Regions from separate parts of the Alteromonas sp. AO-Serp genome, predicted to be linked through region 1. Evidence: predicted binding sites of a transcription regulator. Region 1 holds the regulator's gene; the other holds the start of a gene.
The links. The regulator sigma-54, encoded in region 1, starts transcription at its own class of promoters, with help from an activator protein. The targets are predictions, from matches to a motif close to GTTGGCACGNNNNTNGNNT.

Region 1 (6,628 bases):
TAGAAATTGCCAGATACATGGGCATTTCGGATTTGGTTATCGGACTAACGATTATTGCGTTTGGTACAAGTCTACCTGAACTAGCAGCAAGTGTTGCGGGTGTACTGAAAGGGGAAGACGATTTAGCACTGGGTAATATCATCGGCTCAAATATCTTCAACCTGCTTGCCGTACTTGGCATGCCCGGGTTAATCGCGCCTGGTATCCTGGACCCTGACGTTTACAACCGAGATATGTACGTAATGCTTGGTTTAACATTATTATTGTTCTTGTTCAGCTTCGATTTAATCGGCAAACGTACAATATCAAGAACAAATGGATTCATACTTCTGGCTTGCTTTATCGGCTATCAATTCTGGCTATTCGGATAATCATGAATACACAAACTCAGATGAACTATATCGACTCAGCGAAGCGCGTTATTGAAATTGAAACTCAAGCTATTGCTAATCTGGCAGAGCGCTTAAACAATGAATTTATCGCTGCCTGTAATATTCTCTTTGCCTGCAAGGGTAAAGTTGTCGTGAGTGGTATGGGAAAGTCTGGGCATATCGGAAATAAAATTGCCGCTACGCTTGCCAGTACAGGTACTCCTGCATTTTTCATGCACCCTGGTGAAGCCAACCATGGCGACTTGGGTATGCTAAGCAAAGGCGATGTCTTACTCGCCATCTCTAATTCTGGCGAGACTAACGAACTCGTTAACTTATTGCCCGTAGTTAAACGCTTAGGCATACAGGTGGTCGCCATGACCAACAGTGCTTCCAGTTCATTAGGGCAACACGCAGATGTCGTGCTTGATATCAGCGTTGAAAAAGAAGCGTGTTCGCTAGGTCTTGCTCCTACGTCAAGCACAACCGCCACACTGGTTATGGGTGATGCGCTTGCGGTAGCACTGCTCGACCAAAAAGGTTTTACCTCAGATGACTTTGCGCTTTCGCACCCAGGCGGCAGTTTAGGCAGAAAACTTCTGCTTAAAGTTAGCGATATCATGCAAAGCGGCAGTGATATCCCCCTTGTCCATGCCAGTGCTTCTGTTGCTGACGCACTGCTGGAAATATCTAAAAAGGGGTTGGGTATGACAGGCGTGATAGCGGCAGACGGTACGCTGACAGGCGTCTTTACGGATGGCGACCTACGACGAATTCTCGATGCCCGCGTAGACGTACACAGTGCGACAGTAGAAGAAGTAATGACTAAAGGCGGCAAGACTACCACCGCAGGTCAGCTGGCTGTAGAAGCCCTGAATTTGATGGAAACCCATAAAATTAGTGCGTTAATGGTTACTGACGATAAGCGCAAACCTGTTGGGGCTTTTAACATGCATATGCTACTAAAAGCAGGAGTGCTTTAAATGACAACCACCTTGTACACGGAAATAAATGACTCGCTTTTCGCAAAACTAGCCAAGATAAAGTTGCTGGTATGCGACGTTGATGGTGTGTTCTCAGATGGCCGAATTTACTTAGGTAACGACGGTGAAGAACTTAAAGCATTCCATACCCGTGATGGATATGGTGTAAAAGCGCTAGTGAGCAATGGAGTGAATGTCGCTGTTATTACTGGACGTCGCTCTGCCATTGTTGAAAATAGAATGAAGGCACTGAATGTTGCACATATAATTCAAGGCGAAGAGAATAAAGCAGACGCGCTTAGTGACCTGATGAAACGCCTTGAGTTAAACACTGACGAAGTGGCTGCGGTAGGTGATGACATGCCAGATACGGGTATGTACAAGCACGTTTCAGTTAAAATTGCGGTTGCCGATGCCCATCCTTACGTAGCAAAACAAGCAAACTGGATTACGACCCTTCCCGGTGGGTTTGGCGCGGTCCGAGAAATATCGGATACCATTTTGCAGGCCAAAGGGGTAGCAAATGAGATTTTTGGAGCTAGTGTATGAGCCTGTTTGGCTTTAATCGCTTAGGATTAAGTATATCGGCGCTATTTATTCTGGCGATGCTGATGTACATCCCTACGTGGATGGAAGAGCAGCCTGAAACGCAGGGAAATCGTGAAAACGATGCGCTAAAGCCCGCCTACAAAGCAAAAAATCTAACCACTACGCTGTACAATCAAGACGGTGAGTTAAATCACAAAGTATTTGCAGAATCGATGGAGCATTACGACCAGCTTGGCTTTGTATTGTTTCAGCAACCTAAATACACCCTTTATACAGAAAACGCGTCATCACCATGGGTGGTAACCGCTGATGAAGGTACACTATACAATAACGAGCTAATCCAGCTGGAAAACCAAGTTAATATTGAGAACCAAACTGGCGATGACTTTGTCAGAAGTATATCGACCGAGTACATTCAAATTAATTTAGAAACCAAGCAAATGACATCTGACCAACCCGTTGAAATACTGGGCACCCAATATGTCATTTTAAGTAATGGGTTTAACGCGAATTTACGCACACAAGAATACGAGCTTTTAGATCATGTACAAACCACTTATTCCCCTAGCAACTAGTTTATTGCTTGCCATCGCTAGCGGTGCGGTACACGCCAGTGAAGATGATTTTTCGCAGCCCATAAAAATAGGCTCGAACACCCAGTTTATCGACGGTAAAAATAAAACCGCGTTGTACAAAGACGACGTACTCATAACTCAAGGCTCTTTGGTTATTGAAGCTGACGAAGTGGAAGTAATTGCCACTGACGGTGGTGGTCGTGAAATATTTATTGCTAGAGGAAAGCCTGCAAGCTATTCCCAGCAATTGGAAGACGGCACGCCAGTTTCGGCAAAAGCTAATGAAATACGCTATGAAGTGGTGAACCGAACGATTTCTCTTGCCGGAAACGCAGAGTTGAAACAAGACACCAGTAAAGTACAGGGTGACAACATCACGTTCGATATGATTACCGAGCAATTGCTAGCGACTGGCGGCGCAGGTAAGGATGGTGAGGGTCGAGTGACCACAGTATTCACGCCTGAGACCATTCGCAAAACTTCGTCTAAGAAAGACAAAAAAGACAACGAGGGCAATGAATAGCAATGGCAACTTTGAGCGCTAAAAATCTTGCTAAGGCTTACAAGTCACGACAGGTTGTACGAGATGTAAGCCTGTCTGTCTCAACGGGTCAAATTGTTGGTCTTCTTGGCCCAAATGGCGCTGGTAAGACCACCACATTCTACATGATTGTTGGTTTAGTGAATCTGGATAAAGGCAAGATTGAAATCGACGACAATGAGCTAACTCATCAGCCCATGCACGAGCGTGCACGCCGCGGAATTGGCTACCTACCGCAGGAAGCCTCTATTTTCAGAAAGCTCACAGTGCATGAAAATATCATGGCCATTTTGCAAACCCGTAAAGATTTAAATTCACAACAGCAAGAAGAAGAAGCAGATGCGCTACTTGATGAATTTAATATTAACCATATACGTAATAGTACGGGGATGAGTTTGTCAGGGGGCGAACGCCGACGCGTTGAGATTGCCCGCGCTCTGGCAGCAAAACCGCAATTTATTTTGTTAGACGAACCATTTGCTGGTGTTGATCCAATATCAGTTAATGATATAAAGAAGATAATACAACATCTTCGCGATAGGGGGATTGGAATCCTTATCACAGACCATAACGTACGAGAGACATTGGATGTTTGTGAAAAGGCGTACATTGTGAGTCATGGCGAGCTTATTGCGCAAGGAACGGCGGAACAGGTTTTAAGTAATCAAAAAGTAAGGGATGTATACCTAGGCGAACAATTCAGGCTATAGTTAATGTAACCGAATTGTCATTTTTCAGTTTCGCTCTGGTATATTCAATTTAGAGCATTTAAATAAGACGTAGATGAAACCATCTTTACAGCTAAAATTTAGCCAACAACTTACCATGACACCACAGCTTCAGCAGGCCATTAAACTGCTGCAGCTTTCTACACTTGATCTTCAACAAGAGATCCAAGAAGCGCTCGATTCTAATCCGCTATTAGAAGTTGAAGAAGGTAACGACGAGCCGCAACTAGAAAAGAACAATATCGACAACGATGACAGCGGCTCTGAGGCCACTGCTTCTGCATCTAGTGACACATTAGAAGCCGGCGATGCACTTGAGAAAAACGATCTTCCCGATGAGCTGCCAATCGACAGTACGTGGGATGAATACTACTCTGCTTCATCTTCGCCTGCTCCGGGTCCATCCAATGACGACGAGCAAATCTTCCAAGGTGAGACTACTGAAGATATTCAAGAGCACCTTCTTTGGCAAATGCGCCTTACCCATTTCTCGGATACCGATCGCGCAATCGCTACAGCAATCATCGACTCTATTGACGAGTCAGGTTATTTAACCGTTACCCTTGACGATATTTTAGAAGCGGTTAACGATGATGATATGGAAGAGCCGATTGAAATGGACGAAATAGAATGTGTGCTTAAGCGCATTCAGATGTTCGACCCTATTGGTTCTGGCTCTCGCTCTCCACAAGAATGTTTGATGGTGCAATTGCGCCAGTTTTCAGAAGACACACCGTGGCTTGCTGAAGCAAAGCAACTGATTGAAGAGTACTCTGACTTACTGAGCAGCAAAGACTATCGTACGCTTATGCGTAAAAGCCGATTGAAAGAAGATCAGCTACGCGAGGCAATGCGTTTACTGCAAACCTTGAATCCTCGCCCAGGTAGTGCTTTAGTTACTAAAGAGCCTGAGTACGTTATTCCTGATGTCTCAGTAACCAAGAAAAATGGCCGTTGGGTGGTTGAGCTGAACCCCGACAGTCTGCCTAAGTTAAGCGTAAATCAACAATACGCTGCAATGAGTCGCCGTGCCAAGAATAGTAGCGATTCACAATTCATCCGCTCACACATGCAAGAGGCTAAGTGGTTCATAAAGAGCCTTGAATCTCGTAACGAAACCTTAATGAAGGTTGCAAACTGCATTGTGCAGCAGCAAATGGGCTTTTTTGAGCACGGCCCGGAAATGATGAAACCAATGGTGCTAAATGATGTCGCAGAAATGGTAGATATGCACGAATCCACTATTTCGCGAGTGACAACGCAAAAGTACATGCATACGCCACGTGGAATCTTCGAATTGAAGTATTTCTTCTCAAGCCACGTTGCAACAGAGTCTGGTGGTGAATGTTCATCTACAGCGATTCGTGCATTGATCAAGAAATTAGTGGCCGCTGAAAAGCCTAGCAAGCCGCTAAGTGATAGCAAGATTGCTTCATTGTTGGCCGAACAAGGCATTAAAGTTGCCCGGCGAACAATAGCAAAGTACCGGGAATCGTTGTCGATCCCGCCGTCGAACCAACGCAAAAGCCTTATTTAATCGGGCTTAATAATATAAGGAAGACGAAATATGCAAATCAACCTTACTGGTCATCATGTCGAAATCACCGACTCTTTGCGTAATTATGTCGATACGAAGTTCAGCAAACTTGAACGTCACTTTGATCACATTTCTAATGTGCATGTCATCCTGAACGTTGAAAAATTAAATCAAAAAGCCGAAGCGACCGTTCATTTAAGTGGCGCTGAAGTATTCGCATCCTCAGAAAATACCGACATGTATGCGGCGATTGACAGCATGGTTGATAAACTCGACCGGCAGGTAATCAAGCATAAGGAAAAACTGAAAAAACATTAGTAGTTAATTAAGCATGGATATACAAGCCATCGTAAGTCTGGACCGCACCGAGTGTGCGGTTCAGTGTAATAGTAAAAAGCGAATTCTTGAGATCATCGCTGATATCGCTGCCAAGCAAAACGAGAACATTGATCAGGCAACGATACTCAACAGTTTGATGGCTCGAGAGCGTATGGGTAGTACAGGCATTGGCAATGGTATCGCCCTGCCCCACGGACGCCTGCCGGGCCTTGAGAAAGTGATTGCCATTGTTGTAACCAGCACGCCAGCAATCGACTTTGACGCCCTTGACGAGAAACCCGTAGACATCTTTTTTGCGCTACTCGTTCCCGAGGAACAGACCGAAGGACACCTTCAAACGCTGGCCACCGTGGCTGGTAAACTAAGCGACAAAGAAACGATTAAAGCAATACGTCGCGCAACGACAAGCGACGATATTCTATCTGCATTAAGTTAAACATTAAGCGCCTATTAACCGTTTAGTAGGCGCCTAATTCAACAACGCGTATGTGATAAAACCAGAGTATTAGGGAGAAAGTAGGTGAAGCTGATAATAATCAGTGGTCGTTCGGGGTCTGGTAAGTCTGTCGCACTTCGCGCATTGGAAGATTTAGGTTATTACTGTGTTGATAATATCCCTGTAAACTTACTTCCCACCTTAACCCATACAGTTGTTGACGAGTACGATCAGGTTGCGGTAAGTATCGATGTGAGAAACTTACCTAAAAATCCTGACGATTTGGTAGAAATTCTAGACTACCTGCCTTCTTCGTGGTCGATGACCATTGTTTACATTGACGCGAGCGATGATGTACTGGTTAAGCGTTTTAGCGAAACACGTCGTCTTCACCCTCTCGCCAAGCTTAATAAATCGCTTTCAGAAGCCATTAAAGCCGAGTCAGCCCTACTTGCTCCTATTGCTGAACGCGCAGATTTATATTTAGACACAGATAAGCTTACCATTCACCAACTGGCAGAGTTAATTCGAGAGCGTATCTTGGGTAAGAAAAGCTCACGCCTTGTGCT
Region 2 (6,628 bases), on a different contig from region 1:
AAGCCGTTATAGAGCCCTGTCGTTCGCTGCCGTTACCTGCACGTTCTACTAGTGCGGGCAGCCGAGCAAACACCGAAGGCGGATAACCTTTTGTGGCCGGTGGCTCACCCACAGCCAACGCAATCTCGCGCTGCGCCATGGCATAGCGTGTTAAAGAATCAATCAGCAGCAGTACTTTCATGCCTTTATCACGAAAATATTCAGCGATAGTTACCGCCGTCTCACAGCCCTTTAAACGCATAAGCGGTGAAGTATCGGCTGGCGCTGCCACTACAACCGCCCGTTGGCGTTCTTCTTCTGTCAGTATTTCGTGGATAAACTCTTTTACTTCTCGGCCACGCTCACCTACAAGCCCAACCACGACCACATCGGCTTCACAGCCTCGGGTCATCATGCCAAGTAGCACACTTTTACCCACGCCACTTCCTGCAAAAAGCCCCATACGCTGACCAACGCCAACCGTATTTAACGCATTGATGGCACGTACGCCAACATCCATAGGGGTGTTGATTGGACGGCGAATGAGCGGGTTCATAGGAGGACGCGTGGTGGGAGCTCGCGCGTCGGCATTAATTTCACCCAGTCCGTCAAGGGGCTGACCGTTGCCATCGACCACACGACCCAACAGTCCCATACCTACCGGCAAACCGCTTTGCCGGTTTAACGGCATAACGCGACTCCCTGGCACAATACCGCGAACCGCTTCAGTGGGCATCAAATAGGTAATATCATCACCAAAGCCAACTACTTCAGCTTCTATTTCGCCTTCAATGGTTTGCACTAAACATTGACTGCCCACCGGCAGCTGGCAACCTACAGCTTCAAGGGTAAGCCCTATGCCCCGAACTAATTTTCCCGCTGCAACAACGGGTGGCGATGTCACTTGTTTAGTAAGTGATTCAAAATGGGCATGCCAAGGGCTAGTCATTAGATAAACCTTGGTTTAAAAGAAACTTATCGATAACGTCGCGGCATCGACGCTCAATCGACACATCTACGGCATTTTGCACAGTGGTAATGTCACAGCCACCGCGTTCCATTGCTGTTGCTTCAACCAAATTCCAGCCTTTTTTGGTAATTTCCTCTTCACCAAAATGCTCTTTAACCAATTCAATATCTTCAGGATTCATATGAATTTGATAGTCAGCTTGATTAATTGGTAGCGCTTTAATACCTTCGCTTAACGCCTGCATTATAACCTGTTGGTTAGTACTTACCTCTGTTTTAATAACTGCTTTTGCAAGAGTAACGGCGAGTTTTACCAATTGATCTCGGGTTTCATCGTTGGCTTGCGAGAGTGGGTCGTGAAATTTTTCAGCAAGCATTTGCCACACTTCGGCTTGTGCCGTCATTTGCTGGCGGCCTTCTTCAAGCCCTTGTTCAAGTCCTTCGGTGTGACCTTGCTCTTTACCTTCCGCTAAACCTGCTTCAAGGCCTTGCGCTTTTCCTTCTTCAAAACCTTTTTCTTTACCTTCCTGATAACCTTCATCATAAGCAGCCTGACGTATAGCTTCTATTTCTTCAGCGGTAGGCGGCTTAATCTCTTCCTCAACTTCAGGCGGTTCATACTTCCAGTCCGAACGTTTGTTTAACGCGTTGGTCGGCTCGTTTTCTCGGGGTGCAGTGGGGTCATCAACGAAAGGTAGGTCCCATTTTTTAGCTTCATTTACTTCGTTTTCGCTGAAACTTTTTTTGGCATTCATATATTTACCTAGGCTAAATGAGTGACGGGACTAGCGTTCCTACAGGAACTCTTCGCCACCGCCACCACCAAGCATGATTTCACCAGAGTCAGAAAGTCGACGGGCAACAGAAAGGATCTCTTTCTGCGCTGTTTCCACTTCACTAATACGCACAGGGCCAAGCGCTTCCAAGTCATCATTAAGCATTTCAGCAGCACGCTTAGACATGTTGCGCATAATTTTGTCTTTGAGCTCTTCGTCAGCACCTTTAATGGCTTTAAGCAGCGCGTCTTGCTGTACTTCGCGCAGAATGGCCTGAATACCCTTGTCGTCTACATCGACTAAATTGTCGAATACAAACATCAGGTCTTGAATTTGCTGGCTCATCTCTTCGTCTTGCTCGCGAATAGCGTCCATTAACTGACCTTCTATCGCAGTATCTAGGTAGTTCATGATGTTCGCCGCCGACTTCAAGCCGCCCATTTTGGCTGCTTGTGTACCCGCTTGACCTGCAAACTGTTTCTCCATGATCTCGTTCAGCTCTTGTAGTGCAGCCGGCTGAACTTCCTCTAGATTTGCTATACGCATTAGCAAGTCGAGTCGCACTTTTTCAGGGAACTGCGCCAATATTTCAGCACTTTGTTCAGGCTCTAAATAAGACAATACGATAGTTTGAATCTGCGGGTGCTCATTACGAATAATGCTGGCTACTTGCTTAGAATCCATCCATTTCAATGAGTCTAGGCCTTTTGCACCGCTTCCCATCAGGATTTGATCAATTAGGTTTGCGGCCTTATCTTCACCTAACGCGGCTGTGAGCGCACGTTTAACAAAGTCTTGGCTTTGGAAGCCAATGGTACTGTAATTCTGAATTTCTTCGATAAAGTGCTTATGAACCGCCGTAATTTTGGTTTGCGTCATATCGTCCACTTTTGCCATTTCAGTGCCGAGCTTTTGTACTTGCTTGGGCTCTAAGTGTTTCAATATCTGGGCGGCGTCTTCTTCAGAAAGACTCAGCAGCAAGATGGCCGCTTTTTCTACGCCTTCTAATTTACTGACGTCGTATGACGGCTCGTCAACATTGGCAAGTTCTTCAGCCATAATCTTATCTCACTACTCGTCTTGCATTAACCAGCCCTTCACTACTTGGGCTGATAATTCAGGTTCGTTGGCCACAAGGGCGCGTACGGCTTTAAGTACATCTTCGTCTTTATGTAGATCAGGCAGCATAAGTGAGCCGTCTGGTGCAAAGCCTACCTGGCCTTCATCAAAATCAGACGTCAGCATGCTAATGGTGTCATCGCCTAAGTCTAAACCTTCATCTGCATCAAAATCATCGGCGTCGTTAGACTCGTCAGGATTGATAAGACGACGAAGCATAGGACGAATCACGAAGATGATAAGCACTATTATAACCAAACCACCAACAACTAGCTTAAGAATTGGTAGAAAGCCGGGTTGTTCCCAAATAGGCGCATCTTCAATTTCACCTGCATCCATACGGGTAAAGGGTACGCTAACAACTTCTAAGGAGTCACCACGAGTAACATCGAAGCCAATGCCGCCCTGTAAAAGTCGACGAATGTTTAGGATTTCTTCTTGCTTGCGCGGTGTTGGCGTCATCGCGCCATCTTCACCCGCAACTTGGGTATAGTCTACCGCGACAGACACACTTAATCTGCGTATAACCCCGGATTGTTTCTTGGTATGACTTATAGTGGGAAGAAGTTCGTAGTTACGTGTTGATTCTTTCGCTGTGCGACCAGGCATAGTTTGCTGACTACCGCCCACTGCATTTTCTGGAATATTAGAATCTAATGGAGGTTGATTAGACAGTGCACCAGGAATACCGCCAACACCGCCACCTACGCTGTTTTCTTCCATGATCATCTCACTGCGAACCGCAGGTAAATCAGGGTTGTAGCTACGCTGTGTTTGTTCCATAGCTGTAAAGTCCATGGTAACGTCAGCTTGTGCTGTGTAGTTACCTATGCCCAATACTGGAATCAGTATCGCGTCAATTTTTTCTAAGTACTCTTGCTCACGCTGGCGCTCAATCTCGTATTCTTTTCTGGCACGAGCACTCATAGAATCTTGAGAGCCTGAGTTAAGCAGACGACCATTGCTGTCTGTTACGGTTACCTTAGACGGCTCCATGTTTTGCACTGCAGACGCCACAATATCGACAACAGCGTCAACCTCTTCACCGGCAATAACGGCACCGCGCTTAGCCGTTAGCACAACGGTTGCCGACGCTTTCTTCTCTCTTCGCGCAAATACGTTCTCTTTAGGCATAGCTAACAAGACACGGGCTTTTTGAATGCTTGCGATATCTTCGATAGTGGCCGCGATTTGTTGCTCGCGGGCGTGTTTTAGACGTTCCATCTCAACACGCTGGCTCACGCCAAACCCCATATCCTGCATAATGATATCGGTACCGGCATCAGAGACCTTAGTTAACCCTTGGCGGGTCATGCCTAAACGAATATTTTGGAATTCGTCACTTCTTACGTAAACAATATTGCCTTCAAGCTTATAGTCGATTTGGTTCGCATCCATATAATCGAGGGTTTCAATAAGCTCTTGGGTTTCCATTTTCGCAAGTGGACGGTAATCAGGTTCTTGCGACCAGATAAGAATAAAAATAGCGATGGCGACGCAGATTACCAAAACAACCACAAGGGCCATTTGGCGCATCATATCTGCGCTACCTAAAGTGTCCATAAAACCAGATTTGTTTTCTGGCTCATTGTCCACTGCTTGATTTTGATCAGGAACCGTAAGGTTTGTACCTGTAGCTTCAGCCATAACCTACTCCACCTACACCGGCATATTCATTATTGTTTTATAGGCTTCAAGTACTTTGTTACGTACTTGAACAGTGGCTTCAAAAGCAATGCCCGCCTTTTCTTTCGTCAGCATAACTTGAGCTAGGCTTAAGTTAGGGTCGCCCATTTCAAAACGCTGCTGCGCGTCTTTTGATTCGAGCTGCATGCCGTTTACACCATCTACCGCATTCTTTAGCATGGTCGAGAAATCACTTGCCGAGCTATTAACTTCACTAAGCGGCTGCTGTTGAGGCTCATTAACTTGAAGACGAGTTTGCCCAATCATGTTCTGCATTTCTTGATACAAACTATTGGCTTTAACGTCCATAACCACTCCTAGTGCTTTTTCGAGACCGCCTGAACATCGGCGTATAACTTATGTATAGAGGGGATTTAGCAAAGGGCTTGCCAACTTTAAAAATCCATACATATCAATAAGATAAATAAAAAATAAGAGGGTTAGCCAAATTTATGGCGTTTGACTTAGTGTGAGCAACAAAAAACCGCCGCCTTCTTTACTACAGAGGCGACGGATAAGGACGAGGAAACCGAAAGTGTAGAAAGCGACCTTATGCGGGCACTTCAATACCGTCTTCGCGCATGCGCGCTAATTTGTAACGAAGGGTTCTTGGACTAATGCCGAGCTTTTCTGCCACATCTTTACGCTTGCCGTTACACGACACCAACGTATCGAGGATAATTTGATGTTCTTGGTAGCGCAGCTCAGACCCTAGCCTATTATCTTCAACATGCTCTTGCGGTGTCTCAACAGGTGCAGTCATGTCTTCGTCAATCATTAAATCGCTGGCGTCGATTTCATTGTGTTCGCATAAAATAAGCGCCCGTTGAACCACGTTTTCTAGTTCGCGAACGTTCCCTGGCCAGCTGTATTGTGACAGCTTATTGCGTGCTGCTGCGCTTAACCTGATAGTACCCAGCCCTTGAGAACTAGCGTGACGCTGAACCAGATGTTCGGCGAGAGGGACAATATCACCCGGACGTTCCGATAGCGGGCGCCACTCAATAGGGAATACATTTAAGCGGTAGTACAAATCTTCTCTGAACTCTCCCGCATCCACTGCTTTTCTCAAATCTCGGTTACTTGTAGCAATAACACGGACGTTGAGCTTAACGGTTTTACGTCCGCCAAGACGCTCTACTTCGCGCTCTTGTAACACGCGTAGCAGTTTAGCTTGAAGCGCCAAATCCATCTCGGTTATTTCATCAAGTAACAGCGTACCGTCTTGGGCTTGTTCAAATTTACCCGGGCAAGCTTGGATTGCGCCGGTGAACGCACCTTTTTCGTAACCAAACAAGGTCGCTTCTAGCATGTTCTCTGGTATAGCTGCACAGTTGATGGCGACAAATGGCGCATCACTTCGCGGCGACTGATCGTGAATATAGCGAGACAGCACTTCTTTACCCGAACCGCTTGGTCCCATTACCATCACAGTGGCGTCGGACTTCGCGACTTTGCGAGAAAGCTCAAGTAACTTCAAGCTTGAAGGGTCAGCAACAATAGGCGTGCGAGACTCTATTTTTTGAGCCGGCGCGTAGCGTCCCACTAAATTAAGCAGTACTTCTGGGGCAAACGGTTTTGATAGATAGTCTGTAGCGCCATCGCGCATTGCCTGCACGGCATCATCAATAGTGGCATAGGCTGTCATCAACAGCACCGGCATATTGGGGTACTTAGTTTTGATACTTTTAAGTAGCGTTAAACCGCTCATTTCGCCCATTTGAATATCGCTTACCACTAAATCGACAGAGCGCGAAGACAACACCATTAACGCTTCTTCAGCACAGTCAGCGGCAACAACCTCATAGTTACCTAACAGAAGGGTGTCTAGGAGTGCTTCGCGTAATCCTGCGTCATCTTCAACAATTAAAATGGTAGTTTTAGACATTATTCTCTCCTATGACCTACGCAACATGAGTCAATGTTTGTGAAGATTGAGCGTTCACCACACACGGCAAAGACACACTAAAGCACGCCCCACCTTCTGGCATATTTGATACGCTCAGCAAACCGTTGTGGGCGTTTACGACGGATTTAACCACCGCAAGACCAAGGCCCGTGCCATGAGTTTTAGTTGTGAAAAACGGTTCAAAAATTTT

Region 2: a site for sigma-54 is predicted at 4,905-4,923, ahead of fliE (flagellar hook-basal body complex protein FliE). Genes of this name have one in related genera too.

What each region holds. Positions count from the first base shown of each region.
Region 1 is NZ_JAFLMX010000240.1:1,056-7,683, forward strand. Features, by position in the region: gene QVA83_RS16295 (calcium/sodium antiporter) at 1-371, shown strand, start outside; gene QVA83_RS16300 (KpsF/GutQ family sugar-phosphate isomerase) at 374-1,354, shown strand; gene kdsC (3-deoxy-manno-octulosonate-8-phosphatase KdsC) at 1,355-1,903, shown strand; gene lptC (LPS export ABC transporter periplasmic protein LptC) at 1,900-2,478, shown strand; gene lptA (lipopolysaccharide transport periplasmic protein LptA) at 2,447-3,001, shown strand; gene lptB (LPS export ABC transporter ATP-binding protein) at 3,004-3,729, shown strand; gene QVA83_RS16325 (RNA polymerase factor sigma-54) at 3,803-5,284, shown strand; gene hpf (ribosome hibernation promoting factor) at 5,315-5,602, shown strand; gene ptsN (PTS IIA-like nitrogen regulatory protein PtsN) at 5,616-6,059, shown strand; gene rapZ (RNase adapter RapZ) at 6,144-6,628, shown strand, end outside.
Region 2 is NZ_JAFLMX010000002.1:42,442-49,069, reverse strand. Features, by position in the region: gene fliI (flagellar protein export ATPase FliI) at 1-928, opposite strand, end outside; gene fliH (flagellar assembly protein FliH) at 921-1,703, opposite strand; gene fliG (flagellar motor switch protein FliG) at 1,743-2,783, opposite strand; gene fliF (flagellar basal-body MS-ring/collar protein FliF) at 2,796-4,490, opposite strand; gene fliE (flagellar hook-basal body complex protein FliE) at 4,503-4,838, opposite strand; gene QVA83_RS00290 (sigma-54-dependent transcriptional regulator) at 5,080-6,417, opposite strand; gene QVA83_RS00285 (sensor histidine kinase) at 6,434-6,628, opposite strand, start outside.